2 regions of the Achromobacter sp. MUI-25009338 genome follow, and region 1 is predicted to be linked to the other one. Evidence: riboswitches for the same ligand, from Rfam matches in the RefSeq annotation. Region 1 holds a riboswitch; the other holds the start of a gene.

Evidence for each region. Region 1 has a riboswitch for glycine ahead of gcvT (glycine cleavage system aminomethyltransferase GcvT). Riboswitches for the same ligand answer to the same signal wherever they lie in the genome.
Region 2: it holds a riboswitch for glycine, as region 1 does, so the genes downstream of both, AC1IQ6_RS10045 (D-amino acid dehydrogenase) here and gcvT (glycine cleavage system aminomethyltransferase GcvT) in region 1, are expected to answer to the same signal.

The regions. Positions count from the first base shown of each region.
Region 1 is NZ_CM170627.1:803,896-818,732, forward strand. It holds gene AC1IQ6_RS03740 (translocation/assembly module TamB domain-containing protein) at 1-1,251, shown strand, start outside; gene dcd (dCTP deaminase) at 1,341-1,904, shown strand; gene AC1IQ6_RS03750 (GNAT family N-acetyltransferase) at 1,909-2,760, opposite strand; gene AC1IQ6_RS03755 (GNAT family N-acetyltransferase) at 2,791-3,309, opposite strand; gene AC1IQ6_RS03760 (hypothetical protein) at 3,420-3,872, shown strand; gene AC1IQ6_RS03765 (NAD-dependent epimerase/dehydratase family protein) at 4,001-4,909, shown strand; gene AC1IQ6_RS03770 (arginine/lysine/ornithine decarboxylase) at 5,139-7,400, shown strand; gene AC1IQ6_RS03775 (BaiN/RdsA family NAD(P)/FAD-dependent oxidoreductase) at 7,417-8,619, shown strand; gene AC1IQ6_RS03780 (superoxide dismutase) at 8,760-9,374, shown strand; gene AC1IQ6_RS03785 (ZIP family metal transporter) at 9,405-10,298, shown strand; glycine riboswitch at 10,358-10,453, shown strand; glycine riboswitch at 10,488-10,611, shown strand; gene gcvT (glycine cleavage system aminomethyltransferase GcvT) at 10,699-11,799, shown strand; gene gcvH (glycine cleavage system protein GcvH) at 11,883-12,260, shown strand; gene gcvP (aminomethyl-transferring glycine dehydrogenase) at 12,340-14,837, shown strand, end outside.
Region 2 is NZ_CM170627.1:2,110,447-2,125,283, reverse strand. It holds gene AC1IQ6_RS10125 (aspartate dehydrogenase) at 1-455, shown strand, start outside; gene AC1IQ6_RS10120 (ABC transporter ATP-binding protein/permease) at 466-2,301, opposite strand; gene AC1IQ6_RS10115 (LysR family transcriptional regulator) at 2,382-3,296, opposite strand; gene AC1IQ6_RS10110 (amidohydrolase family protein) at 3,368-4,204, shown strand; gene AC1IQ6_RS10105 (tripartite tricarboxylate transporter substrate binding protein) at 4,201-5,190, shown strand; gene AC1IQ6_RS10100 (RNA-binding S4 domain-containing protein) at 5,256-5,636, shown strand; gene AC1IQ6_RS10095 (translation initiation factor Sui1) at 5,644-6,003, shown strand; gene AC1IQ6_RS10090 (DOPA 4,5-dioxygenase family protein) at 6,014-6,364, shown strand; gene ppk2 (polyphosphate kinase 2) at 6,383-7,405, opposite strand; gene AC1IQ6_RS10080 (hypothetical protein) at 7,555-8,022, shown strand; gene AC1IQ6_RS10075 (trans-sulfuration enzyme family protein) at 7,997-9,187, opposite strand; gene AC1IQ6_RS10070 (methionine ABC transporter permease) at 9,209-9,865, opposite strand; gene AC1IQ6_RS10065 (methionine ABC transporter ATP-binding protein) at 9,843-10,949, opposite strand; gene AC1IQ6_RS10060 (MetQ/NlpA family ABC transporter substrate-binding protein) at 10,953-11,768, opposite strand; gene AC1IQ6_RS10055 (CopD family protein) at 11,918-12,343, opposite strand; gene AC1IQ6_RS10050 (DUF2242 domain-containing protein) at 12,433-13,182, opposite strand; glycine riboswitch at 13,388-13,480, shown strand; glycine riboswitch at 13,482-13,573, shown strand; gene AC1IQ6_RS10045 (D-amino acid dehydrogenase) at 13,620-14,837, shown strand, end outside.

The DNA.
Region 1 (14,837 bases):
GGCAAATGGAGCGCCAGCGGCAATATCCGCGGCGACAAGCTGCGGGTGGTGCGGATCGACGACGGCGTGCGCCTGATCGACGGCACGCTGGCCGCGCGCGTGAACGGCGACACGCTGGTGCTCGACAGCCTGCGCTTTCCGGCCTCGCTGCGGGTCATGCCGGCGGAATGGCGGACCAAGGAATGGATCACCACCAACCCCGGCGCCAAGGATGGCTACGCCGAGGCCAAGGGGCAATGGAACTTCATCGACGGCGGCGGCAACGTGCGCCTGACCCTGTACCGGTTCCCGGCGCTGCAGCGCTCGGACCGCTACGCCATGGTGTCGGGCACCATCGACCTGAAGGCGGCCATGCCGCGCCTGGAGATCGTGGGCGACCTGAAGGCCGACGCCGGCTGGTTCAGCCTGGAGATCCTGCAGGGCGTGCCGTCGCTGGACGATGACGTCAAGGTGCGCCGCGCCGGCGACGACCCCAACACGGTGTCCACCCCGCTGCAGACCAGCATGGACCTCAAGTTCGACATGGGGCCGCGCTTCTACATCACCGGCATGGGGCTGGACGCCGGCCTGCTGGGCGCCATCCAGATCCGGCTCAACGAGGGCCGGCTGACCGGCTGGGGCCAGCTGCGCACGCGCGGCGGCGGCATCGAGGCCTATGGCCAGAAGCTGCGCCTGAGCCGCGGCACGCTCACGTTCCAGGGGCGGCTGGACAATCCGCTGCTGGATATCGAGGCCCTGCGCACCGGCGAGCAGGTCGAGGCCGGCGTGAAGGTGGTGGGCACCGCCCAGCGCCCGCGCATCGACCTGGTGTCCTATCCGGACGTCAGCGACGTCGAGAAGCTGTCCTGGCTGCTGCTGGGCCGCGGCCCCGACGAAAGCGGCGGCGACGCCGCGCTGCTGATGTCGGTGGGCACGGCGCTGCTGGGCGGCGGGCAGCCGTTCTACAAGCAGTTCGGGCTGGACGACGTCAGCATCCGCACCGGCAACATCGGCAGTTCGGGCAGCCTGCTGCCCGACCGCACCGTGGCCGGCGAAGTCAACCGCGACAGCGACAGCCAGCTGGCCACGCAATTCCTGGTGGCCAGCAAGTCCTTCGCCAACGGCATCACGCTCAGCGTCGAGCAGGCGCTGGCCGGCAGCGACACCGTCGGGCGGGCCAGCTACCGCCTGGCGCGCGGCCTGTCGCTGGACCTGAAAGGCGGCTCGGTCAACGGCATCGAACTGGTGTACCGGACCTTCTTCGGCAACTGAGGGGGACGGCGCCGTTCCCCCGCCTCGGGCGGGGGCCGTCCGCTCGGGATAAAATGACGGCCATTCCATCCCCTAGCACCATTGCCACCATGAGCATCAAAAGCGACCGCTGGATCCGCCGCCAGGCCGAAGCCGGCATGATCGAACCCTTCGAGCCGGGGCAGGTCCGCACGGCCAATGGCGGGCGCATCGTCAGCTACGGCACCAGCAGCTACGGCTACGACGTGCGTTGCGCCGACGAGTTCAAGATCTTCACCAACATCAATTCCACCATCGTCGATCCCAAGAATTTCGACGAAGGCTCGTTCGTGGATTTCAAGGGCGATGTCTGCATCATCCCGCCCAATTCGTTCGCGCTGGCGCGCACCGTCGAGTACTTCCGCATCCCGCGCAGCGTCCTGACGGTCTGCCTGGGCAAGAGCACCTATGCGCGCTGCGGCATCATCGTCAACGTCACGCCGCTGGAACCCGAATGGGAAGGCCACGTGACGCTGGAGTTCTCCAACACCACGCCGCTGCCGGCCAAGATCTACGCCGGCGAAGGCTGCGCGCAGATGCTGTTCCTGGAAAGCGACGAGATCTGCGAAACCTCGTACCGCGACCGCGGCGGCAAGTACCAGGGCCAGCGCGGCGTGACGCTGCCGCGCACCTGAGGCCTCAGCCGGCCGGCGCGGGCGCCGGCCGCAGGTAATCGATATCCCATTCGCCTTCGCCGGTCTGGACGAATCCATGCCGGCGGTAGAAGCGGTTCGAGTCGCTGCCGCGCAGCGCGCCCACGCGCACCGGCAGCCCGAGGCGGTCGGCCTCGTCCAGTATCCGCCGCAGCACCTGGCCGCCCAGGCCCTGGCCCGAGGCGTCGGGCCGCAGGTACAGATGGTCCAGGCGCAGGCCGTCGCCGTCCGGGCGCAGCGCATAAAACCCCACCCGTTGCCCGTCCAGCTCGATGGACCAGGTATGTTCCGGCCGGAACGTGGCGCGCAGGCGCGAGCGCGCGCGCTGCGGGTCGAAGCGCCCCAGGCGCTCCAGGCTGGGCCGCATGGCCTCGATGCGCAGCGCCAGCAGGGCTTCGAAATCGGCTTCGCCGACCGGCTCGTAGCGCAGCGCCGGCCGCGCCAGCGCGTCATAGCCCTGTCCCAGGAACTGCAGGATGCAGATGCCGTGCCCGTACGGATCGCTCAGGTGCGCGATGCGGCCCCAGTCATGCGACACCGCGGGGTCTTCCAGCCGCGCGCCGGCCGCGACGGCGCGCTCGACCGCGAGATCGGCGTCGTCCACCACCACGTCCAGATGCACCGGCGTCCAGTGCCGCGCATAGTCGCGCGGCTGGCGCGTGGCGCCCGCGGCGGGCGTGCCGGCGGCTTTTTCGAGCAGGTAGATGGGCGCTTCGGCGCCGCGCATTTCGGCCACCTTGGAGCCCAGCCTGCGTTGCAGCCGCAGCCCGAAGGCGCGGCGGTAGAAATCGATGGCGGGTTCCAGCTCGGGCACGTCGATATTGACGAGGATACGCATGGGAGTCGCTTCTGTGGTTGTCGGGGGCGCTCAGCGGGCCGGCAGCGCCAGCGTCATCAGGGTTTCGTCGTAGTAGCGGCCGTCCACGCACAGGGCCTCGCGCTCGCGCCCGTATTCGACGAAGCCCAGGCCGAGATACAACGCGGCCGCGGCGGCGTTGTTGGAGGTCACGCTCAATTGCACGTGGCGGATGCCGCGCATGGTCGCGGCGTGCGCGATGGCGGCCTGCATCAGCAGCCGCGCCAGGCCGCGGCCGCGCCGCTCGGGCGCGACGTAGACGCTCCAGATGTGCGCCTTGTGGCGCATCTTCAGCTTGCCCTGCCGCGACACCCCCACGATGCCCGCCAGCGCCGGTCCGTCGAACGCGCCGAACATCGCGCCGTCGTTGGCCGGCGCGATCCAGGCGCGTATGTCTTCCAGTGTCAGGGTGTGTTCCTCTTCGTAACTCGATCCGAACGATTCGGGCGTTTCGACCAGCGCGTCCAGGCGCAATTGGCGCAGGGCCGCGGCATCGGCGGGAACCAGGCGACGGACCAGGGGAGGGGACATAGAGAGTGTTGGGAATAGGTAACGTTTTGAGGGCGTTTGGGGCAGTATAGAGGGTCGGGTTGCCTATAATGGGTTCAATGCCGCTTGCGGTTTTCACAAAGGAGCCATCGATGTTCGGTTTCCTCAAGATAAACCAGGACGCCAAGCGCAACGAAGTCCAGGAAGAATTCGTAGCGCGCGTGGCGGATGCCGCGCAGGACTTTGTCCAAGCCGCCGGCCAGACCGGCGCAGTGCTGGACTACTCACCATCCAGCGTGCACGCGCTCGATGAAGCGCTGGAGGCCGCCCACCTGGGCAACCTGCCTCTTACCCCCATGCAGACCGTCGGCGCCGCCGCCTACCTCTACGAGGTCGGACGCCGCGCGCACGGCGGCCTGTACGAAGTGTGCGACGACGAGGACCCGGTGGTGCTGGTCTGCGGCGAACCCGGAACCGAAGTCTGCTTCGGCGCGATCGCCAAGGTCGAACGCCGCATCCGCTACGGCGCCGCCGAAGCGATTCCGCCTTATTTCGAGCAATTCATGGCGGCGCTGCAGGCGGGCGAGGCCCGCACCATCCGTTAGCAGCCGGCGGGCGGCGCATTGACAGCGCCGCCGGTTTTCCAGACACCGGATCGGCCCACGCCTGGCCTCAGCTCCTACCAGGTCGCCTGCATCGCTGCCCGAACGCGATGCGCCACCAGGAGACTGACATGCCCCCACCGCCCGCCCGCATCCTCGTCACCGGCGCCGCCGGCCATCTCGGCCGCAAGGCCCTGGCCATCCTGGCGCGCCAGCCCTGGTGCGCGCAGCTGACCGGCATCGACGTGCAGGTCGACGCCGGCGCGTTCGATCCGGCGCTGCGCGAGCGCCTGACGCTGGTCGCGGCCGACCTGGAGCGTCCCGACCCGGCCTGGACCCGCCATTTCGCCGACGTGGACGCCGTGGTGCACCTGGCGGCCCGCCACTCCACGCCCGACGCCAGCTGGGAAGAGGCGCTGGCGTCCTACGGCATGACCCTGAACGTGCTGACGGCCGCCGCCACGCACGGCGCGCGGCGGCTGTTTTTCTCCTCGTCCAACCACGTCATGGGCGGCTACAAGGACGAGCCGCTGGCCGCCTCGATGGGGCCGGGCAGGCTCTCCGTGCGCTGCGAACCGGCGCCGGGCACGCGCTGGTTCGACGGCGAACGCGAAGTGCATGCGCTGGCCTACGCCACCTCGAAGGAGATGGGCGAGCGCCTGTGCCGCGCGTGCTCGGCCATGACCGGCGGCCGCCTGTCCACCGTGGCCGCGCGCATCGGCTGGATCCTGCCGGGCGACAACGATCCGCGCGACATGACGTATTCCGGCGTGGCCCACCGGCGCGCGCCCGACCCGCAGGCGCTGGACGAGCCCGCCCGCCGCGCCCTGGCGTGGTTCCACGACATGTGGCTGTCCAACGGCGATTTCGAACGCCTGCTGGTCGCCGCCCTGACCGCGGACGCCTCGGGCTGGCCCGACGGCAGCGTCATCGTCAACGGGGTGTCGGCCAACCAGGGCAGCGCCTGGGACGTGGAGGACGGGCGCGCGACCATCGGCTACGCGCCGCGCGACGACGTGCGGCGGCGCCTGCGGGGCTGAGCAGGGGCGTTCGGGCCGGCGCGGCCGGGGCGGGTTTTAGCGTGATCACAACGGCGTTCGGGCCATTTCGGGATTTCCCTTAGGCCTGCAGGAAAAACCGCCCTACAATTCGCCCATTCCCGCCGCCCCGGCGGGTGCTCGCGCCGTCTGTCATCAGGCGGATTTTTACCAGCTGTACATTCGTGTCGCCGTACGCGACCGATTCCGCCTTGCCCCCAGGAGCGCCCGCATGAAATTCCGCTTCCCCATCTTCATCATCGACGAGGACTACCGTTCCGAGAACGCGTCCGGCCTGGGCATCCGCGCCCTTTCCGCCGCGATCGAGGCCGAGGGCGTCGAGGTGATCGGGGTGACCAGTTATGGCGATCTGAGTTCCTTTGCCCAGCAGCAGAGCCGCGCCAGCGCCTTCATCCTGTCGATCGACGACGAGGAATTCGACGAGGACTCGCCCGAGGACGTGGCCAGCGCGATCAAGAACCTGCGCGCCTTCATCGGCGAGCTGCGCTTCCGCAACGCCGACATCCCCATCTACCTGTACGGCGAGACCCGCACCTCGGAGCACATTCCGAACGACATCCTGCGCGAGCTGCACGGCTTCATCCACATGTTCGAGGACACCCCCGAATTCGTGGCGCGCCACATCATCCGCGAAGCGCGCAGCTACGTCGACGGCCTGCCGCCGCCGTTCTTCCGCGAACTGGTCAAGTACGCGCAGGACGGCTCGTACTCGTGGCACTGCCCCGGCCACTCCGGCGGCGTGGCCTTCCTGAAAAGCCCGGTCGGCCAGATGTTCCACCAGTTCTTCGGCGAGAACATGCTGCGCGCCGACGTCTGCAACGCGGTCGACGAACTGGGCCAGCTGCTGGACCACACCGGTCCCGTGGCCGAATCCGAACTGAACGCGGCGCGCATCTTCCACGCCGACCACTGCTTCTTCGTGACCAACGGCACCTCCACCTCCAACAAGGTGGTGTGGCACGCCAACGTCGCCGCCGGCGACGTGGTGGTGGTGGACCGCAACTGCCACAAGTCCATCCTGCACGCCATCACGATGACGGGCGCGATCCCGGTGTTCCTGCGTCCCACGCGCAACCACCTGGGCATCATCGGCCCGATCCCGCTGGAAGAATTCCACCCGGACAACATCCGCAAGAAGATCGAGGCCAACCCCTTCGCGCGCGAGGCGGTGAACAAGAACCCGCGCATCCTGACGCTGACGCAGAGCACCTACGACGGCGTCATCTACAACGTCGAAATGATCAAGAAGCAGCTCGGCAGCTACGTCGACACGCTGCACTTCGACGAGGCCTGGCTGCCGCATGCGTCCTTCCACGAGTTCTACCAGGACATGCACGCCATCGGCCAGGACCGCCCGCGCAGCCAGGACGCGATGGTGTTCGCCACGCACTCCACGCACAAGCTGCTGGCCGGCATCTCGCAGGCCTCTCAGATCATCGTGCAGGAATCCGAGACCCGCAAGCTGGACCGCAACGTCTTCAACGAAGCCTACCTGATGCACACGTCCACCTCGCCGCAGTACGCGATCATCGCGTCCTGCGACGTGGCCGCGGCCATGATGGAGCCGCCGGGCGGCACCGCGCTGGTCGAGGAAAGCATCCGCGAGGCCATGGACTTCCGCCGCGCCATGCGCAAGGTGGAATCCGAGTTCGGCAAGAACGACTGGTGGTTCAAGGTCTGGGGCCCGAACCGCCTGGTGTCCGAAGGCATCGGCAACCGCGACGAATGGATCCTGGAGTCCAACGACCACTGGCACGGCTTCGGCGACCTGGCCGAAGGCTTCAACATGCTGGACCCGATCAAGGCCACGGTCATCACCCCGGGCCTGGACATGTCCGGCAGCTTCGGCGAAACCGGCATCCCGGCCGCCCTGGTTTCCAAGTACCTGACCGAGCACGGCGTGGTGGTCGAGAAGACCGGCCTGTATTCGTTCTTCATCCTGTTCACCATCGGCATCACCAAGGGCCGCTGGAACACGCTGCTGACCGCCCTGCAGCAGTTCAAGGACGACTACGACCGCAACCAGCCGCTGTGGCGCATCCTGCCGGAATTCTGCCGCGACCATCGCCGCTACGAGCGCATGGGCCTGCGCGACCTGTGCCAGCAGATCCACGAGGCCTACCGCGAGCGCGACGTGGCCCGCCTGACCACCGAGATGTACCTGAGCGACATGGTTCCGGCGCTCAAGCCCTCGGACGCGTTCGCCCGCATGGCGCACCGCGAGGTCGAGCGCGTCGAGATCGACAAGCTGGAAGGCCGCGTCACCGGCGTGCTGCTGACGCCGTACCCGCCGGGCATCCCGCTGCTGATCCCGGGCGAGCGCTTCAACCGCACCATCGTCCAGTACCTGCAGTTCGCGCGCGAGTTCAACGAACGCTTCCCCGGCTTCGAGACCTACATCCACGGCCTGGCCGACGAAGTGGGCGAGGACGGCGAGAAGCGCTACTACGTCGACTGCCTGAAGGAAGAGTGACGGGTCGCGCGTGTCGATGTTCGATGTAGCCGTGATCGGCGCCGGCGCCGCCGGCATGATGTGCGCAGCGGTGGCCGGCCAGCGCGGCCTGCGCGTGGTGCTGGTCGACCACGCGCAGCGCCTGGCCGAAAAAATCCGCATCTCCGGCGGCGGACGCTGCAACTTCACCAACATCGGCGCCGGGCCGGCCAACTTCCTGTCCGAGAACCCGCATTTCTGCCGCTCGGCCCTGGCGGGCTACACGCCGCAGGACTTCCTGGCGCTGCTCAAGCGCCACCGCATCGCCTGGCACGAGAAGCACCGCGGCCAGCTGTTCTGCGACGATTCCAGCGAATCCATCATCGACATGCTGCGCGCCGAATGCGACGCCGGCTCGGTGCAGTGGCGCATGAACTGTCCGGTGGCCGAGATCGGCCACGGCGAACAGGGCTACACGCTGCACACCGGCCAGGGAACGATTCGCGCGGCCAAGCTGGTGGTGGCCACCGGCGGCATGGCGATCCCGCAGCTGGGCGCCACCGACTTCGGCCTGAAGATCGCGCGCCAGTTCGGCCTGAAAGTGGTCGAGCCGCGGCCCGCCCTGGTGCCGCTGACCTTCGATGCCGCGCAATGGCAGCCGCTGTCGGAGCTGTCCGGCGTGGCGCTGGAAGTCGGCCTGCACACGGGGCAGGGCAAGGCGCGCGGCGAATTCCTGGAAGACCTGCTGTTCACCCATCGCGGCCTGTCGGGGCCGGCCATCCTGCAGATATCCAGTTTCTGGAAGCCGGGCGAACCCATCGTGGTGGACCTGGCGCCGGGCCGCGACCTGGCCGCGGAGCTGCTGGCCTCGAAGTCCGGCAACCGCCAGCAGCTGCACACCGTGCTGGGCGGGCTGTGGCCCAAGCGCCTGGCCGACCGCTGGCTGCACCTGGCCGAGCAGGCCGGCAAGCCCGGGCTGGCGGCGCTGCGCCTGGCCGACGCGCCCGACAAGACCCTGCGCGCGCTGGCCCAGGACATCCACCAATGGACGCTGGTGCCCAGCGGCACGGCCGGCTACAAGAAGGCCGAAGTCATGCGCGGCGGCGTGGACACGCGCGGCCTGGACCAGAAATCCATGCAGGCCAAGGCCGTGCCCGGCCTTTATTTCATCGGCGAAACCGTGGACGTCACGGGCTGGCTGGGCGGCTACAACTTCCAGTGGGCCTGGGCCTCGGGCGTGGCCTGCGGGCGCGCGCTGTAGGGCGGCGGCGCCGATAGCGCGCGGCTATGGCCGGGATGGAAATATCGGCGTTGCGACGTTAAATAAAAATAAATATCATTTGTATTTCAAGAATTGAGTTCGCCCGTCCTATTTTGGGCGCGCCACCCACGGAGATACACATGGCCTACACACTGCCCCCCTTGCCGTACGCCTACGACGCGCTGGAGCCGCACATCGACGCGATGACGATGGAGATCCACTACAGCAAGCATCACCAGACCTACGTCAACAGCCTGAACGCCGCGCTGGAAGGGGCGGGCATCGCCGCCGACGAGCCGGTCGAAGCGCTGGTGGCGCGCCTGGAGCAGCTGCCCGAGGCCGTGCGCGGCGCGGTGCGCAACCACGGCGGCGGCCACGCCAACCACAGCCTGTTCTGGGCCGTGATGTCGCCGGCCGGCGGCGGCGCGCCCGACGGCGCGCTGGCCGCCGCCATCGCGTCCGAGCTGGGCGGCATGGACGCGTTCCGCGAGGCATTCACCAAGGCCGCGCTGACCCGTTTCGGCAGCGGCTGGGCCTGGCTCTCGGTCACGCCCGAGGGCCGGCTGACGGTCGAGAGCAGCGCCAACCAGGACAGCCCGCTGATGCACGGCAATACGCCCATCCTGGGGCTGGACGTCTGGGAGCATGCCTATTACCTGAAGTACCAGAACCGCAGGCCGGAATACATCGCGGCCTTCTACAATGTCGTCAACTGGCCTGAAGTGGCGCGCCGCTACGCCGCGGCGCAGCGCTGAACGCGACTCTCTGAAGGAGGGCAGCGCCGTATGAATACCTTCAGCCGCCATCGTGTGCGGCCCGCCGCCACCAGCATCAGCGTCTGGACGCTGGCCGTGCTGGTTTCCTGCCTGGCCCTGCACCAGTTGTGGGCGTACCTGGACGTGCGCGCGCCGCACGTGGCCGACGCCTTGCTGGGCGGGCTGGTGGCGGCCGCCGCGACGGCGCTGGGCACCGTGCCCATCCTGTTCGCCCGCAGCATCCCGCAGAAACTGCAGGACAGCATGTTCGGCTTCGGCGCCGGCGTGATGCTGGCGGCCAGCGCCTTCTCGCTGGTGGCGCCCGGCATCGCCGCGGCGCGCGGGCTGGGCTACGGCCCCTGGGGGGCGGGGCTTACGGTGGCGGGCGCCGTGCTGCTGGGGGCCGCGGTGCTGCTGCTCATGGACCGCACGCTGCCGCACGAGCATTTCATCAAGGGACGCGAAGGCATCGAGGCGCACCGGTTGCGCCGCACCTGGCTGTTCGTGTTCGCCATCACGCTGCACAACCTGCCCGAGGGCCTGGCCATCGGCGTGGGCTACGCCGGCAACGATCCCTTGCGCGGCACCGCGCTGGCCACCGGCATCGCGATCCAGGACATCCCCGAGGGGCTGGTGGTGGCCGTGGCGCTGCTGGCCGCGGGCTATCCGCGGGCCTTCGCGGCGGCGCTGGGCATGCTGTCGGGCATGGTCGAGCCCCTGGGCGCGGTGCTGGGCGCGGCCGTGGTCGGCTGGTCGGCGCCGATGCTGCCCTGGGGCCTGGGCTTCGCCGCCGGCGCCATGCTGTTCGTCATCAGCCACGAGATCATCCCCGAGTCGCACCGCAAGGGGCACGAGGTCTACGCCACCTGCGGGCTGATGCTGGGCTTCGTGCTGATGATGCTGCTGGATACCGCGTTGGGCTAGCACGGGCCGCGGTTCCCATTCCCTGCCGATGGCTTTCGTTGTATGCTTTCGCCGCTGTCACGCATGTTGCGGGAGAGAGCGGCCTGTCCATCCGGCCGCCGCCGAAGGCGCAATTCGCCCGGAATCGCTCAGGTAACCCATACCGCCCATGCTTGCCCCGTCCCGGTTTATCACCGCGTGGACACGGCAAAACAGTACTCTGGAGAGACCTGGCGCCGCCCCTGAAACAAGGGACATGTCGAGCAGCCCAGGCGCCGAAGGTGCAAACCCGCCTAGCGGGGCAACTCTCAGGCAAAAGGACAGAGGGGCGGAAGATTCAGCCGTAGTGCAGGGCGCAGCCCGCCTGGCACCACCGGCATTCCGTAACCCTGGCAACCAAGCCGCCCCGGAGTTTCCGCGCATGTCCGCAACCCTCAAACGCACCCCGCTAGCCGAAGAACATGTCGCCGCCGGCGCCCGAATGGTCGATTTCGGCGGCTGGGACATGCCGCTGGCCTACGGCTCGCAACTGGAAGAGCACCACGCCGTGCGCCAGGACGCGGGCATGTTCGACGTCTCGCACATGCTGAACGTGGACATCGCCGGCCGGGACGCGTTCGCCTTCCTGCAGCGCCTGGTCGCCAACGACGTGGCCAAGCTGACCGTGCCCGGCAAGGCGCTGTACAGCTGCATGCTGAACCCGCAGGGCGGCGTGATCGACGATCTCATCATCTATTTCTTCGCCGCCGACGAATGGCGTGTGGTGGTCAACGCCGGCACCGCCGACAAGGACATCGCCTGGATGCAGCGCGTCAAGCAGGCCGGCGGTTTCGACGTGGCCATCACGGCCCGCCGCGACCTCGCCATGGTGGCCGTGCAGGGCCCCAACGCCCGCGCCAAGGTGTGGGCCGCGCGCCCGGCCTGGCAGGCCGCCACCGAGCCGCTGACCCCGTTCGTGGCCGCCGTGGTCGGCGACGACACGCTGGTGGCCCGCACCGGCTACACCGGCGAGGACGGCTTCGAAATCGTGCTGCCCGCCACCGAAGTGGTGCAGCTGTGGCGCGACCTGGCCGCCCAGGGCGTGCGTCCCTGCGGCCTGGGCGCGCGCGATACGCTGCGCCTGGAAGCCGGCATGAACCTCTACGGCCAGGACATGGACGAACTGATCCAGCCGAACCAGGCCGGCCTGACCTGGACGGTGTCGCTGAAGGACGCCGAGCGCCGCTTCATCGGCCGCGAGGCGCTGGAACAGTTCGCCACCCCGGCCGCCTTCCTCGGCCTGAAGCTGCAGGAACGCGGCGTCATGCGCGCGCACATGGCCGTGCGCACCAAGGACGGCATGGGCGAGCTGACCAGCGGCACCATGTCGCCCACGCTGGGCGTGTCCATCGGTTTCGCCCGCCTGCCGCAGAGCGTCAAGCCCGGCGACACGGTCGAGGTCGATATCCGCGGCAAATGGGTGCCCGCCCTGGCCTGCAAATTGCCCTTCGTGCGTAACGGCAAGGCCGTCGAACACTCGTAAACTCGAAGCTTCGCGCGGGACGCCATGGCCGCCCGCGCGAGGCGCGCAACACCATTCATCTACCCGTATTCCCAGGAGCTCCCATGAGTCTGCCCACCGATCGCAAGTACACCGAGTCCCATGAATGGGTCAAAGCCGAGGGCGACGTGTTCGTCGTCGGCATCACCGATACCGCCCAGGACCAGCTGGGCGACCTGGTTTTCGTCGGCGACGTGAAGGTCGGCGCCCAGCTGAAGGCCGGCGAGACCGCCGGCGTGGTCGAGTCGGTCAAGGCCGCCTCCGACATCTACGCGCCCGTGGCCGGCGAAATCGTCGCGTTCAACGAAGAACTCGAAAACAACCCCAACCTGATCAACGAATCCGCCTTCACCGCCTGGATCTTCAAGATCAAGCCGGTCAACGCCGCCGACGCCGACAAGCTGCTGGACGCCGCCGGCTACGAAGCCGTCGCCAACGGCTAAGCCGGTTCTTGCGCGGGCGGTCCGTCCGCCCGCGCAAGCCGCCATCGCGTCCGTCCCCGCCATCCCGAGATCTCCCCCCATGTCGCGCGCCCTAGACACCCATACCGACTTCATTCCCCGCCACATCGGCCCTTCCGACGCCGACCAGGCCGCCATGCTCGCCGTCATCGGCAGCCCCAGCCTGGACGCCCTGATCGACGAAGTCGTGCCGCCCAAGATCCGCAGCCAGGCCCCGCTGGCGCTGCCGCAGTCGCGCAGCGAAACCGACGTGCTGGCCGAGCTCAAGCAGATCGCCGGCCGCAACCAGGTCTACCGCAGCTACATCGGCCAGGGGTACTACGGCACCCACACGCCCAACGTGGTGCTGCGCAACATCCTCGAGAATCCCGCCTGGTACACGGCCTACACGCCGTACCAGCCCGAAATCTCGCAGGGCCGCCTCGAAGCCCTGCTGAACTACCAGACCATGGTCGCCGACCTGACCGGGCTGGACATCTCCAACGCCTCGCTGCTGGACGAAGGCACGGCCGCGGCCGAAGCCATGACCCTGGCGCGCCGCAGCGCCAAGTCCAAGAGCCAGGTGTTCTTCGTCTCGCGCCATGTGCACCCCCAGACCCTCGAAGTCGTGCGCACGCGCGCCGAGGGCCTGGACATCGAACTGGCCGTGGGCGACGAGGCCGAAGGCCTGCCCGAGTGCTTCGGCGTGCTGCTGCAGTACCCGCACAGCACCGGCTCGGTGGCCGACTACCGCAAACTGGCCGAGGCCGCGCACGCGCAGGGCGCGATCGTGGCCGTGGCCACCGACCTGCTGGCGCTGGCCCTGCTGGCCGCGCCGGGCGAGTGGGGCGCGGACATCGCCATCGGTTCGGCCCAGCGCTTCGGCGTGCCGTTCGGTTTCGGCGGCCCGCATGCCGGCTTCATGGCCTGCAAGGACGCCTTCAAGCGCAACATGGCCGGCCGCCTGGTCGGCGTGTCCAAGGACGCGCAGGGCAACCCGGCGATGCGCCTGGCGCTGCAGACGCGCGAACAGCACATCCGCCGCGAGAAAGCCACTTCCAACATCTGCACCGCGCAGGTGCTGCTGGCCGTGATGGCCGGCATGTACGCCGTCTGGCACGGCCCGGCCGGCATCCGCCGCATCGCCGAGCGCGTGCAGCGCAGCACCGCCATCCTGCGCGCCGAGCTCGTCAAGCTGGGCGTGAAGGTCGCCAACGACACCTTCTTCGACACGCTGCTGCTCGAAACCGGCGCGGCCACGCCCGCCATCGTGACGGCGGCCGACTGCGCCCGCATCAACCTGCGCCGCGTCGACGGCGCGCGCCTGGCCGTGTCGCTGGATGAAACCGTGACCGCCGCCGACCTGCAGGCGCTGGTCAACGTCTTCGCCGCCGGCCTGCAGCGCGACGACGTCGAACTCGACCTCGACGCGCTGGACGCGGCCGCCGCCGGCGGCATTCCGGCCGGCCTGGCGCGCGAAAGCGCGATCCTGGCGCATCCGGTGTTCTCCAGCGTGCAGTCCGAGACCGACATGCTGCGCTATCTGCGCAAGCTGGCCGACAAGGACCTGGCCCTGGACCGCACCATGATCCCGCTGGGTTCGTGCACCATGAAGCTCAACGCCACGGCCGAGATGATCCCCATCACCTGGCCCGAATTCGCGCTGATCCATCCGTTCGCGCCCGCCGAGCAGAGCAAGGGTTACGTCGACCTGATCGACCGCCTGTCGGCCGCGCTGTGCGAAATCACCGGCTACGACAACATCAGCCTGCAGCCGAACTCCGGCGCGCAGGGCGAATACGCCGGCCTGCTGGCGATCCGCGGCTACCACCAGGCCAACGGCCAGCACCAGCGCAACATCTGCCTGATCCCGGCCTCGGCGCACGGCACCAACCCCGCCTCGGCCCAGTTGGCCGGCATGGACGTGGTGGTGGTGGCCTCGGACGCCAACGGCAACGTGGACCTGGCCGACCTGCGCGCCAAGATCGCCCAGGTGGGCGACAAGCTGGCCGCGCTGATGATCACCTATCCGTCGACCCACGGCGTGTTCGAGGAAGCCGTCACCGAAATCTGCGACCTGGTGCACCAGGCCGGCGGCCAGGTCTACCTGGACGGCGCCAACATGAACGCCATGGTCGGCGTGGCCAAGCCGGGCAAGTTCGGTTCCGACGTGTCGCACCTGAACCTGCACAAGACCTTCTGCATCCCGCACGGCGGCGGCGGCCCGGGCGTGGGTCCGGTGGCGGTGCGCGCGCACCTGGCGCCGTACCTGCCGGGCGTGGTCAACGAGCAGGGCAAGCTGTCGAGCGACGCCAAGGTCGGCCCGGTCTCGGCCGCGCCCTTCGGCTCGGCCGGCATCCTGCCCATCCCCTACGTGTACATCGCGCTGATGGGCGCCGACGGCCTGCGCCGCGCCACCGAAGTGGCCATCCTGAACGCCAACTACATCGCCACGCGCCTGCGCGACCACTACCCGGTACTGTACGCGGGCCGCGACGGCCGCGTCGCGCACGAGTGCATCCTGGACGTGCGTCCGCTCAAGGAAACCAGCGGCATCAGCGCCGAGGACATCGCCAAGCG
Region 2 (14,837 bases), 1.3 Mb from region 1:
TGCCGTCGGGCGCCATCCTGGGCCTGGACGCCATCACCGCCGCGGCCGAAGGCGTCATCCATTCCGTCACCATGATCACGCGCAAGCCGGTCCGCGGCCTGCTGGGCGCGCCTTACCTGACGGACAACAACATCGACATCGCGGACATCGCCGAACCGCGCCTGATTTTCCGCGGATCGCCGCGCGAAGCGGCTGTGGGCTTTCCCGCCAACCTGAACGTGGCGGTCAGCGTGTCGCTGGCCGGCATCGGTCCCGACAAGACCACCCTGGAAATCTGGGCCGATCCCTCGCTGGACCGCAACGTCCACCGCGTCGAGGTCGTATCCGACTCGGCCTCGTTCTCGATGGAAATCCAGAACATTCCCTCGGCCAATCCCAAGACCGGCCGCATCACCGCGCAAAGCGTGGTGGCCGCGCTGCGCAAGCTGACCGGTCCTCTGCGCGTGGGCACCTGACGCCCGCCGCTCAGGCCGCGGCGCGGTCCGGCTCCGGCTGCCGCGCCCGCGCCTCGATGCGTTCCATGCGCCAGCCGCCCGCGCCGTCCAGCGCCAGCCTGTGCGTATGGAAGGCGTCCAGCGTGCTGCGATGGCCCACGCTGACCAGCATGCAGTCCGGCAGCGCGCCGCGCAGAAGGCCGTACAGCGCGTGCTCCAGGCCTTCGTCGGTGGCCGACGTGGCCTCGTCCAGGAACACGATGGCGGGCTGGTTGAACAGCACGCGCGCGAACGCCACGCGCTGCTGCTCGCCGATGGACAGCGTGCGCGCCCAGTCCGCCACTTCGTCGAGCCGTCCGGCCAGATGCCCCAGGTTCACCTGGCGCAGCGCATCGGCCAGGCGCGCATCGTCCTCCGGCTGCGCCAGGCCGGGATAGGCCACCGCGCCGCGCAGGTCGCCCAGCGGCAGGTAAGGCCGCTGCGACAGGAACAGCGCGTTCGCGCCCTGCGGCCGTCTTACCGTGCCTTCGGCGTATGGCCACAGGCCCGCCAGCGCGCGCAGCAAGGTGGTCTTGCCGCTGCCCGACGGCCCCTTGATCAGCAGGGCCTGGCCCGGCCGCAGCCGCAGGTCCAGGTCGCGCAGCAGCGCGACCCCGTCGGGCCGGCGCAGCTGCAGGCGCTCGATATCCAGCCCGTCGGGCAGCGTCTCGGTCCGCACGGCGGGCAGCGCGCGGGCGGCCTGGTTGGCGTCCAGGAAGCCATTGAGGCGGTCCAGCGTGGCGCGGTATTGCGCGAAGGTGTCGTAGGAGGTGCGGAAGAACGACAGCGCATCCTGCACCTGCCCGAAGGCCTGCGAGGTCTGGATCACGTCGCCCAGCTTGATGGCGCCGCTGAAAAAACGCGGCGCCTGCAGAATGAAGGGAAACACCACGGCCACCTGGCTGACCGACAGGTTGAAGCCGTCGAACTTCAGGCCCCGGTACACCCGCGCCCACAGGTTGGCGACGTAGGCCGTGAACCGCGTCCAGAGCGTGGCGCGCTCCACTTCCTCGCCCTGGTAGAACGCGACGTTCTCGGCGTTCTCGCGCAGGCGCACCAGCGCATAGCGGAAATTCGCGGTGAGGCGTTCGGACAGGAAGTTCAGCCGGATCAGCGGCCGCCCGATCCTGAAGGCGAACAGCGTGGCCACGATCACGTAGAGATACACCATGAACACCATGGCGCGCGGGATCTCCACGCCGGCCACCGTGAGTGCGCCCGACAGGTTCCACAGGATGGCGGTGAACGCCACCAGCGACACCACCGCGCTCAGCGCGCCGATCGCCAGCGTGCGCGAGCCGGTGACGAACATGGCGATGTCCTGTTCGATGCGCTGGTCGGGGTTGTCCACCGGCGCATCCAGGAAATGGCCGCGGTAATACGCGCCGGCGCCCAGCCAGTCGCGCGTCAGGCGCTCGTTGAGCCAGACGCGCCAGCGGATGTCGAAGGCCTGGCCGGCGTAGCTGTCGACCAGCGTGCGCGCCACGTGCACGCAGGCCAGCACCGAGAATATGCCCAGAAAGCGCCAGAACGCCGACTGGTCCAGCGCCTGCAGCGCGCTGTAGAAGCCGTTGTACCAGAACGAAAACAGCACGGTCATGCGCACCGCGAACATGGCCAGCAACAGCAGCAGCGCCACGGTCAGCAAGGGCCGCAGGCTGCGGCGCGGATCGAGGTAAGGCCAGGCCAACCGCCAGAACTTGCGGCCCCAGTCCGTGGTGCGCGCCAGCGCCATCGCGGCCAGCGCCAGGGCGACGGCGCTGATGCCGAACGCCTGCGCGAGCCACAGCGCGCTTTCGGCAAGTTGCTGTTGCCAGTTCAGATCCATGGGCAAAGTCCTCCAACCGTTTCTGGTTAGACGGGAGCTTGCCGCCAGGTTCCGGGGATGGCGGCCGCTTTAAGCCTGGCTTAAGCGTTGCGGCCGGCGCGGCCTTCGATGCGGCCGCCCAGGTCCAGGCTGGCGAACAGATCGGCCAGCGTGGGCACGGAGCGGGCGGGCCAGATCGCGCTCAGGTCGAAGGCGGGCAGGCGCTGGCCGTCGCGCACCTCGCAAAAGCGCACCCCGGCGAAGTTCATCGAGCGTATCCAGCTGGGCAGCAGCGCCACGCCGCAGCCGCCGGCCACGCAGGCCAGCACGGTCAGCGTGCGGTTGGCCTCCTGCGCCACCTGCGCGTCGTGGCCGCCCTTGCGCATGGCGTCGAGAATGCCCGCGTAAAAGGCCGGCAATTGCGCCTGCGGGTACATGACCAGGCCGGCCCTGGCGATCTGCGCCATCGAGACCTTGCCGTCTTCGGCCACCTCCAGCTCGTCCGGCACCGCCGCCACCAGACGGTCGCGCAGCAGCAGCCGCTCGCGCATGCGCCCGCCCACGGCGACCGGCGTGTGCATCAGGCCCAGGTCGATTTCGCCGGTCTGCAAGGCTTCGGCCTGCTCGGCGTTGCTCATTTCGCGCAGGATCACGCGCACGCCCGGCGCCTGTCGGCGCAATTCGCGCAGCGCGCGCGGCAAGGTGTCGAACAGGGCCGAGGACACCAGGCCGATGGTCAGCTGCCCCGCGCTGCCGCGGCCGATCTCGCGCGCCCGTTGCGCCGCCGCGTCGATGCGCGCCACGCTGGTCCGCACGTCCTCCAGTATGGCCAGCGCCGCCGGCGTGGGCGCGGCGCCGCGGCGCGAGCGCTCGAACAGGCGCACGCCCAGGTCCTGCTCCATGCGGCCCAGCGCCTGGCTCAAGGCCGGCTGCGCGATGCCCAGCCACTCCGACGCGCGGCTGACGCTGCCGTGGTCCACCACGGCCAGGAAGTAACGCAAGTGCCTGGTTTCCATATCGATTCGATATATATAAAACCGTTTTACCAAATAGAAAACTATACAGCGCGTTCTTAGAATCCCGGCTTATGGACACACGCACCGAGCCGAAATCCGTCGACACCCACGCCCACGTATTCCACCGCGGGCTGGCGCTGGCCGCCACGCGCCGCCACAGCCCCGACCACGACGCCACGCCGGCCGACTACCTCGCCCTGCTGGACGCGCACGGGCTCGGCCACGGCGTGCTGGTGCAGCCCAGTTTCCTGGGGGCCGACAACAGCCACCTGGTCGAGGCCCTGCGCGCCGCGCCCGCGCGCCTGCGCGGCGTCGCGGTGGTGGCGCCCGGCGTCCCCGCCGAACATCTGCTGGCGCTGGCCGAGGCGGGCGTGGTCGGCATCCGGCTGAACCTGATCGGGCTGCCCGTGCCGGACCTGCGCCTGCCCGGCTGGCGCACGCTGCTGGCGCGCGTCAATGCGCTGGGCTGGCACGTCGAAGTGCATCTGCCGGCCGCGCGCCTGCCGGACATCCTGCCGGCGCTGCTGGCCGCGCAATGCCGCGTGGTGGTGGACCATTTCGGCCGCCCCGATCCCGCGCTGGGCGTCGCCGATCCCGGCTTCCAGTACTTGCTGCGCCAGGCCGACAGCGGCCGCGTCTGGGTCAAGCTGTCGGCCCCCTACCGCAACTGGCCGGAGTCCGCCTGTACGACGTCCGGGCGGATCGCCGCGCGGCAGCTGCTCGACGCCTACACGGCCGCCCGCCTCATGTGGGGCAGCGACTGGCCTCACACCGAACATCGCCATCTGGCGTCCTATTCCGCCGCAGTCCGGTGGCTGGACGCCTGGATCGACGATCCCGTGCAGCGGCGCATGGTGCTTGCCGACACGCCGCTGCGGCTGTTCAGATTCCAAGGAGACAAACCATGACCCACCTGTTCCAACGCCTGGCGCGCCGCGGCGCCCTGTACGCGGCCGCGGGCCTGCTCGCCGGCGCCGCCGGCGCCGCGAGCGCCGCCTATCCCGAACGCGCCGTCACGCTGGTCGTCACCTATCCGCCCGGCGGCACGGTGGACGTGGTCGCGCGCCTGATCGGCCCCAGGCTGGCCGCGGAACTGGGCCAGCCGGTCGTCATCGAAAACCGCGGCGGCGCCGGCGGCATGATAGGCGGCGCGGTCGTGGCCAAGGCCAAGCCGGACGGCTATACGCTGATGCTGGACGCCTCCAACCACGCGCAGAATCCCGCCCTGCATTCGAAGATGCAGTTCGACACGCTGACGGCGTTCGCGCCGGTGTCCCTGCTGCTGCGCGTGCCCAACGTGCTGGTGGTCACGCCCTCGTATGAAGTGCGCAGCGTGGCCGACCTGATCAGGCTGGGCCGTCCGGGCGCCAAGGAGCACGTGTACTACGCCTCGGCCGGCCCCGGCTCAGCGCAGCATCTGGCCGGCGAACTGTTCAACCTGCTGGCCAAGACCGAGCTGCAGCACGTGGCCTACAAGGGCGGCGGCCCGGCCATGATAGACGTCATGTCGGGCCAGGTCCCCGTGATGTTCGCCAGCATGGGCTCGTCCTGGCAGCACGTGAAGAACGGCAAGCTGCGCGCGATCGCCGTCGGCGGCCTGGAGCGCTCCAAGACCGCGCCCGAGCTGCCCACCATCGCCGAATCCGGCGTGCCCGGCTACGAGACCTACGAATGGAACGCCGTGTTCGCGCCGGCCGGCACGCCGCCCGCCATCGTCGACCAGGTGTCGCAGGCGCTGGCCAAGGTGCTGAAAGACCCCGCCATCGCCGAGCAGCTCGCCGGCATCGGCGCCGAACCCATCGGCTCCACGCCGGCCGAACTGGACAGCTTCCGCCGCGCCGAGATCGCCAAATGGCAGCGCGTGGTCAAGGAGGCCGGCCTCAGCCTGGATTGATTGGTGCCGGGCCGGCCGGCCCGGCTATCATCGTCCCTGACACAGCTTTACCGCAGGGACAGGAGATGGACAAGATCCGGCTCGACAAATGGCTTTGGGCGGCGCGTTTCTACAAGACGCGCAGCCTGGCCGTACAGGAAATCGGCAAGGGCCGCGTACAGGTGAACGACCAGCCGGCCAAGCCGGCGCGCGAGGTCGCGCCCGGCGACCTCGTCACCATCCGCAAGGAAGACCCCGCGCTGCGCGTGCGGGTCGTGGGCGTGAGCGGCGTGCGCGGCCCGGCGCCGGTGGCGCGCCAGCTCTACGAGGAAACGCCCGACAGCATCGCGGCGCGCGAGCGCGCGGCGGAAATGCGCCGGCTCGCGCCCGAACCGGCGCTGGGCATCGAGGCCGGACGGCCGACCAAGCGCGACCGGCGCCTGATCGACCAGATGCGCGGGAAGTGAGGCCGCCATGAAGAAAAATCCGATGGGCGGCCTGGTCTACTCCACCGATGGCGGACGCATGTGCCCGCAGTGCCGCCAGCCCGTGGCGCAATGCCGCTGCGACGCGGCGCGCGCCGCGCCGGCCGGCGACGGCGTGGCGCGCGTATCGCGCGAAACCAAGGGGCGCGGCGGCAAGAGCGTCACCGTGGTCAAGGGCCTGGCGCTGGACCCGGTTGCGCTGGGCGCGCTGGGCAAGCAGTTGCGCGCGGCCTGCGGCTCGGGCGGCACCGTGAAAGACGGCGTGATCGAGGTACAGGGCGACCATTGCGAGCGCGTCATGGAGGCCTTGCAGAAACAGGGCTACCGCGCCAAGCGCGCCGGCGGCTAGGAGAAAGCACATGAACGATTCATCGCTGGCCGACGTGGCCAGCTGGCATGCCCACGTGTATTTCGACGCGGCCAGCCGGGATACCGCGCAGGCGCTGCGCGAACGGATCGCCTCGCGCTTCGGCGGCCGGATGGAGCTGGGGCGCTTCCATGAGCGCCCCGTCGGCCCGCATCCGTGCTGGAGCTACCAGATCGCCTTCGCGCCCGGGGACTTCGCCGAGATCGCGACCTGGCTCACGCTGCACCACGGCGGGCTGGACGTGTTCCTGCACCCGAACACCGGCGACTCGCTGCGCGACCACCGCGACTGCGCCGTCTGGATCGGGCGCAGCCATGTGCTCGATCTGCAGGCGCTGGGCTGAACCTGCCGGCCCGTAGCGTCAGAGCGCGCGGCCCACGATCAGCGAATCCAGCGCCAGCGTGGCGTCGTCGCTCCTGCCCTCGTAGGGCAGGCGGTTGAGCACGTAGCGCATGGCGTTGAGCCGCGCGCGCTTCTTGCAGTCGGACTTGACCACCACCCACGGCGCGTCGGCGGTGTCGGTGTGCGCGAACATCGCTTCCTTGGCGCGGGTGTAGTCATCCCATTTGTCCAGCGAGGCCAGGTCCACCGGGCTCAGCTTCCACTGCTTGAGCGGATGGACCTTGCGCTGCTCGAAGCGGCGCAGCTGTTCCTCGCGGCTGACCGAGAACCAGAACTTGATCAGGTGGATGCCGCTGCTGACCAGGTGGCGCTCGAAGTCGGGCACCTGGCGCAGGAAGTCCAGGTACTCCCCATGCGTGCAAAAGCCCATCACGCGCTCCACGCCGGCGCGGTTGTACCAGGAGCGGTCGAACATCACGATTTCGCCGGCCGTGGGCAGGTGCTGCACATAGCGCTGGAAATACCATTGGCCGCGCTCGGTGTCGGACGGCTTTTCCAGCGCGACCACGCGCGCGCCGCGCGGGTTCAGGTGCTCCATCATGCGCTTGATGGTGCCGCCCTTGCCCGCCGCGTCGCGGCCTTCGAACAGGATCACGACACGCTGGCCGGTAGCCTTGACCCAGGCCTGCAGCTTGAGCAGTTCGACCTGCAAACGGTACTTCTGCTTTTCGTAATTGCGCCGCAGCATGCGGTGGCGGTACGGATAAATGCCTTCGCGCCAGTGCGCGACCAGTTCGTCGTCGGGATTGCGCGGCGCCGCCTCGGCCTGCTCGCCGGCTTCCAGCAGCGCGCGGAGCACGGCCTGCGCATCGTCGGGCGACAGCGCCTCGATGAGCGAGCGCAAGGCCTCGTGCGCCTGTTCGGGCGCGCCGGCGGGACGGCGGCGCGCGATGTCGGCCAGCAGCGCCACGGCCTCCTGGCGCGCGGCGTGCACACGGGCGCCGGCCCGCCTGCGGATCTGCTCCGCGGGCGCGGGCGCCATGTCCTGGTCGATGGCGTCTGGCATCTTGTCCGTCATGGGTGCTCTCCTTGTTATGTGCGTCGTCCGCCTCGCGACGCGGCGGATTGACGTGAATGAAAGGTTGTAGCATCTTTGCGGACTCCGGCTCCGCGCCGTCCGTTATCCGCGCCATGTGGTCATTCATCAAGCGCCTGCTCGCCGGCCCCGCGCCGGCCGAAGATCCGCTGCGCGAAACCCTGAGTTTCGACGACGCCGGTCTGACGCGCGCCAGCGAACTGCTGCGCGCGCTGCGCCAGCGCGAGTTCTGGCCCTGGGACGAGATCCACGAATTCGGCTTTCGCTACACGCAGGCGCTCTACCCCGATCCCTGGGCCGGCGACTACATGGAAGGCCTGTGGATCTTCCGCGTCTGCGGCGACGAGGGCGGACGGATGACGCTGGAATTCGACCAGGACATGCTGGACGCGGAACGCCTGCCCGACGCGCTGCTGCGCCACCTGCCCGGGCTGGACATGGGCGCACTGCGCGCCGGCCTGGCCGCCGCCGGCCGCGGCCCGCACAATTTCGAGGCCGAGGGCGACTGGATAGCCTGGCGGCGCGCCGACGCCGCGCCTACACCCGGTCCAGGCCCTGCCTGAGATCGGCCACGATATCCTCGGGCGTCTCCAGTCCCACCGACAGCCGCAGCAGCCCCTCGGACAGGCCGTAGCGCTCGCGGTCCTCGGCGGTGTAGCTGGCGTGCGTCATGGACGCGGGATGCTGGATCAGCGTCTCGGGGTCTCCCAGGCTGACCGCGATGCGGGCCAGTTTCAGGCTGTCGAGCAGCCGGCGCCCGCCCGCCAGCCCGGTCTTCAGTTCGAACGCCACCAGCCCGCCGCCGGCCGACTGCTGGCGCCGGGCGATCTCGGCGCCGGCCGTGTCCGCCAGGCCCGGATAGAACACCTCGGCCACCGCGGGATGGCCGCGCAGCAGCTCGGCCACCTTCCTGGCCGATTCGCTGTGGCGCTGCACGCGCAGTTCCAGCGTCTTCAGGCCGCGCAACACCAGGAAGGCCGTGAACGGCGACAGCGTCGCGCCGGTGAAGTAGCGCAGGCCCTGCAGCCGGATCGGGTCGATGTGCTGCTTGCGCCCCAGCACCGCGCCGGCCAGCAGATCGCCGTGGCCGCCCAGGTACTTGGTGGCCGAATGCAGCACGAGGTCGGCGCCGTGCTCCAGCGGACGCTGCAGCACCGGCGTGGCGAAGGTGTTGTCGACGATGGTCAGCAGGCCGCGGGCGCGGGCGATGGCCGACACGGCGGCGATGTCCACCAGGCGCAGGTTGGGATTGGCCGGCGTCTCGAAATACACCGCGCGCGTTTTGGGGCCGATGGCGTCGGCCACGGCCTGCGGGCGGGTGAAGTCGGCGAACACCGCGCGCACGCCGAAGCGGGCCAGGCCCTGCGTGAACAGCGTGAAGGCGGTGCCGTAGACGATCTGGTCCACCACGATCTCGTCGCCGCTTTGCAGCAGCGTGAACAGCGTGGCGGAGATCGCGGCCATGCCGGAGGCGGTCGCCACACCGGCCTCGGCGCCCTCCAGCGAGGCCAGGCGTTCTTCCAGCAGCGCCTGCGTGGGATTGCGGGTGCGGCCGTAGACGTAGCCCTGGGCCTCGCCCAGCCTGATCCGGTCGAAGGCTTCCAGGCTTTCCTGGGTGTAGGTGGAAGTCAGGTAGAGCGGCGGCGACAGCGCGCCCTGTTCGTCCAGCGGCTCGTAGCCGAGATGGATGGCGCGTGTGGCGAAGCCCTGTTGCGGAAAATCGGACATCTGGGATTCCTTGTTCGGATATCAGCGTTTGTGGTCGGCGCGGCGCGCCAGCCATTCGCCGGTGAATTGCACGATGGACACCAGCGCGATCAGGATCACGATCACCTCGAACATCACGCGGGTCTCGTAGCGTTCGTAGCCGTAGCGGATCGCCAGGTCGCCCAGGCCGCCGGCGCCCACCGCGCCGGCCATGGCCGAGGCATTGATCATGGCGATGACGCTTACCGTCATGCCGCCGACGATGCCGGGCAGCGCTTCGGGCAGCAGCACGTGGCGCACGATGTGCCAGCGCCGGCAGCCCATGGCGCGCGCGGCTTCCACCAGGCCGTGGTCCACCTCGTTGAGGCTGACCTGCGCGATGCGCGCGAAGAACGGCACCAGGTTGGCCGACAGCGGCACGATGGCGGCCCAGGTTCCCAGGGTGGTGCCCACCAGCATGCGCGTGAACGGCAGCATGGCCACCAGCAGGATGATGAAGGGAATGGCCCTGAAGGTATTCACCACGATGGACAGCGCCTTGTTCAGGCGCGGCAGCGGATAGAGATTGCCCGGCGCGGTGACCGTCAGGACCAGCGCCAGCGCCAGCCCGCAGACGATGGCGATGGCCGCCGCCACGCCCACCATGGTCAGGGTCTGCAGAAACGCCTGCAGGTATTTATCGAACATCGGCAGCGACATAGCCCAGCACCTTTATCTGATCGGCCACCAGCGCGGCGCGCGCGGCCTCTTCCCGTAGTGCGCCCGCCGGCACCGACACCAGCAGGCTGCCTTGCGCGTGACCGCGCAGGCGGTCCAGCCCGCCATGCAGCAGCGTCGCGCCCGGCCCCAGGGCGGCCAGCGCCTGCAGCGAAACGCCGCCCGGCCGCCCCTGCCCCGTGAAGCGCAGGCTCAGCACCGCCACGCCGTCGCGGCCCTGCAGGTCGGGCACCAGCCTGGCCTCCAGGTCGGCCGGCAATCCATGTTGCAGGGGCCGCAGCAAGGCGCGCGTGGCCTCGGCCTGGGGATTGCCGAAGACACGCCAGACCTCGCCGTGCTCGACCTTGCGCCCGCCGTCGAGCACCAGCACCTTGTGGCAGATCTCGCGGATCACCGCCATGTCGTGCGTGATCAGCACCACCGTCAGGCCCAGCTTGCGGTTGATGTCGCGCAGCAGGGTCAGGATGGACTGCGTGGTCTCGGGGTCCAGCGCCGAGGTGGCCTCGTCGCACAGCAGGATCTCGGGCTCGTGCACCAGCGCCCGGGCGATGCCGACGCGCTGCTTCTGGCCGCCGGACAGCCTGGCCGGATAGACGTCGGCCTTGTCGCCCAGCCCCACCAGCTCCAGCAGCGCGGCGACGCGGGCCCGCGCGGCCGCCGGCTTCACGCCGGCCACGCGCAGCGGCAGGGCCACGTTCTCGGCCACCGTCTTGGCCGACAGCAGATTGAAGTGCTGGAAAATCATGCCGATGCGCCGGCGCAGCGTCACCAGGGCATTCTCGTCCAGCCCGCCCGCGTCCACGCCATCGATCAGCACGCGTCCGGCGCTGGGCCGCTCCAGCATATTGATGGAGCGCAGCAGCGTGGACTTGCCGGCGCCGCTGCGCCCGATGATGCCGAACACCGTGCCGCGGGCAATCGAGAACGACACGTCGGACAGCGCCGCAACCGCGCCGCGCGCGCCCTCGTAGCGCTTTTGCAGCCCTTCGAACACGATGTGCTCGTCGCCCGCCGGCAGCGGCGGCGCGGCCGCCGGCTGGGCAATGGAAAACTCATGTTGCATCATGGCTCAGAACACCGGAATCACGGAGCCTTCGAACTTGCTGAGGATGAACTGGCGCACCTCTTCCGAGTGGTAGGCCTTGACCAGCTCGGGCACCCACGGCGCGTTCCTGTCCTGTTCGCGGACCGCGATGATGTTCACATAGGGATTGTTTTCCTTCTTCTCGACCGCGATGCCGTCGCGCGTGGCGATCAGGCCGGCCTGGTAGGCGAAGCTGTTGACGATGGCGGCGGCGTCCACGTCGGGCAGCGAGCGCGCCAGCACCACCGAGGCGCTCTCCACGAACTGGAGCTTCCTGGGGTTGGCGGTCACGTCGGCCAGGGTGGCCGTGCCGGTGGCCGGGTCGAAGCCGTTCCTGAGCGTGATCAGGCCCTGGTCGCGCAGCACCACCAGCGCGCGCGTCTGGTTGCTGGGATCGTTGGGTATGCCCACGCGCGCGCCTTCCGGCAGGTCCTTCAGCGACTTGTACTTGCGGGAATAGAACGCGATGGGCGAAATCAGCGTGTTGGCCACCGGCACCAGCTTGTAGCCGCGCTGGCGGATCTGGTCGTTCAGAAAGGGAATGTGCTGGAAGGCGTTGGCCTCCAGGTCGCCGTTGTTCAGGGCCTCGTTGGGGCTGGCGGTGCCGGTGATGACCACCGGCTCCACGGCCAGACCGTTCTTCCTGGCGACCTGGGCCACCACTTCCCAGATCTGTTCGTCGACGCCGCCGCGCACGCCGACCTTCAGGGGTTTGGCGTCGGCCGAAAAGGCCGGGCCGTGGAACATCGCCGCCGAGGCCAGCACCACGCCAAGCAGCTTCTTGAAAATACGGGGAGTCATTTTGGAATCGCCTCTCAGGCTAAACGGTTATGAGAGAAACGATTCTAGGGACGGGCACGCCCGGCGCGAACGAAGACTTCGTTCGGTGCTTATGGCCGGGGCGTTTGGTTATGGCCGCGCGGCATATGCGCGCGGCGCGCCGACGGCGTTCAGAACGGCTTGACGATCACCAGCGCGACGATCGCGGAAGCCGCGACCACGGTGAACGGCGCGTACCAATCGATCAGCGGCGGACGCTGCGCGCCGCCGCCGGCCATGCGGCGCAAGGCCTTGCTCTGGACGCCCAGCAGCGCCGACAGCGCCAGCGCGATGGCGATCTTCACCCAGATCCAGTTCATGACGAACCAGCCGAAGGTCACGGCCAGGTGCAGGCCGACCAGCCAGGCCAGCACCATGGCCGGCGTGGTCACGTACAGGGTCCAGCGGCGCAGCGCGCCGAGCATCCTGCTTTCTTTCGGGGCTTGGCCGCCTTCCTGGGGCTGCGAGGACAGCAGGAACAGCGACACGAACAGCGAGCCGCCCAGCCAGGCGACCACGGCCGCCACGTGGAGCATTTTCAGGAGTTGGTATGTCATGGCCGGCATTATCGCCGCAGGCGCGCGCCGCGGCGAACCGGCTTGCAACGGCAATTTGCGCTACGGCAAAGCGGCGGCCCGGCGCGGCCTTACTTGGCGGCGTCGGCGCCTGCCGGCGGCGGGCTGCCCGCCGGCGCCGCCTTGCTGTCCGCGGGCGCGGCCTTGCCATTGGCGGCCGGCGTATCGCTGGCGGCCGCCGGGTTCAAGGTGTCGGCCGGCGCGTCCGGCGACACCGCGGGGTCGGCCGGCGCCGGCTTGGGCGGCGTCTTGCCGCGTCCGGCCGGCGCCGGTTGCGGCGCCGAAGCGGCCTGCGCGTCCGGCAGAAAGCGCTGCAACAGCTGGAAAAATCCGTCGTAGAACTTGGGCCGCGCCACCGTCTGGCTGGCGGTCTTGACCAGCGAATCGTCGCTGGCGCCGAACGGCATGGACACCTGGCCCAGTACGCTCACGCCCACGCTGGCCGAATTGGCGGTGCGCTTGATCGAATAGCGGTCCTGCACCGCGGTGGCGAACACCGTCGAGCGCTCGTTCGACGCGCCATCGGCGGCGCATTCGATATTGAAGCTGATCTGCGTATGCTGGCCGTCCTCGGCCTGGAAATTCTTGTGCCCGGTCACGCGCGCCGACTCGAAGCGGTCGATCAGGTAGCCCTGGCTCAGCAAGGCGCGCCGGCCCGCGTCGCAGGCGGCCGCGCTGCTGGCCGCGACGCTGCGCGAGTAGGTGTCGTTCTGGGTGAAGTCCTCCTTCTCATACGCGGGCTTGGGGGAGGAGCATCCGGCCACGGCGCCCGTCAGGGCGGCGAGCAGGATCAGGGACGAACGGCGGGTGATACGAGGCATGTATGGGCGTCCGCGAGCCGGCGGCTTGCGGCAGTGTGATGCGTGAACGTCGGTTATAGCGCATCCCCCCGCCTCAAGCCTTTACCAGGAATGAACAGTTCAACAGAGAGGTAACAGGCGATATAACAGGGACAAAACGAACGGCTACTGGGACTAACCCCTGGTCCCACGCCGCCGGATTTTGGCTATTCTGCCCGCGTCGATCCAAAACCCCGCAGAAGAGACCTGCCCGCCGCGGCAGGCGCCGACGGAGCAACCGCCCCGGAAACTCTCAGGCAACCAGGACTGCGCGGTCTAGACAATCTGGAGAGCGGCGCCGCGCGCGCCCACCGAAGGGGAACCCGCCGCCATCCGCGCGGCGCGTGAAACTCTCAGGTACCAAGACAGATGGGGTGCTGCGGCCGGGTGGCCGCGGCCACCCTACCCTTGGAGCGACCATGCCCCGCATCGCCATCATCGGCGCCGGCATCACCGGCGTCACGTCCGCCCATGCCCTGAACAAGCTGGGATTCGACGTCACCGTCTACGACCGCCAGCGCTACCCCGCCATGGAGACTTCCTACGCCAACGGCGGCCAGCTGTCGGCCAGCAACGCCGAGGTCTGGAACAGCGTGTCCACCATCATGAAAGGCCTGCGCTGGCTGGGCCGCCACGACGCCCCGCTGCTGCTCAATCCGCGTCCGGGCTGGCACAAGTATTCCTGGCTGGCCCAGTTCATCGGGCAGATCCGCAACTATCGCCAGAACACCATCGAGACCACCCGCCTGGCCATCGAGGCGCGCCAGCACCTTTACGCCATGGCCGAAGAAGAAGGCATCGATTTCGACCTGGAGCGCCGCGGCATCCTGCATATCTACCACGACGCGGCCAGCTTCGACACCGCGCGCCGCGCCAACGCGCTGCTGCGGCAAGGCGGGCTGGAGCGCTACGAGGTGACCGCGGAAGAAGCGCGCCGCATCGAGCCGGCCCTGCAGACCGCCTGCCACGCCGGCTTCTACACGCCGTCGGACGCCACCGGCGACATCCACAAGTTCACCAGCGGCCTGGCCCGCGCCTGCCAGCGCCGCGGCGTGCGGTTCGTGCAGGACGCCGACATCACCGCCATCGCGCACGAGGGCGGCGCCTACCGTCTGGACCTGGCGGCAGGCGCGCTGCCGGCCCGGCAGGAATCGGCCGACGCCGTGGTGATCTGCGCCGGCGCGGCCAGCCGCCAGTTCGCGCGGCAGCTCGGAGACTCGCTCAACATCTATCCGGTCAAGGGCTATTCGATCAGCGTGCACCTGGACGACGAGGCCAGCCGCGCCGCCGCGCCCTGCGTGAGCCTGCTGGACGAGGCCGCCAAGATCGTCACCAGCCGCCTGGGCGACCGCTTCCGCGTGGCCGGCACGGCGGAATTCAACGGTTTCAACCTGGACATCCGCGCCGAACGCGTGCAGCCGCTGGTGGACTGGACCCGCCGCCACTTCCCCGGCGTGCGCACCGCGCGCGTGGTGCCGTGGTGCGGGCTGCGCCCGATGACGCCGAACATGATGCCCAGGGTCGGCCCCGGCAAGCGGCCGGGGGTGTTCTACAACACCGGCCACGGCCACCTGGGATGGACGCTGTCGGCCGCGACCGCCCAGATGCTGGCGGCCAGCGTCCAGGCGGGCATGGGC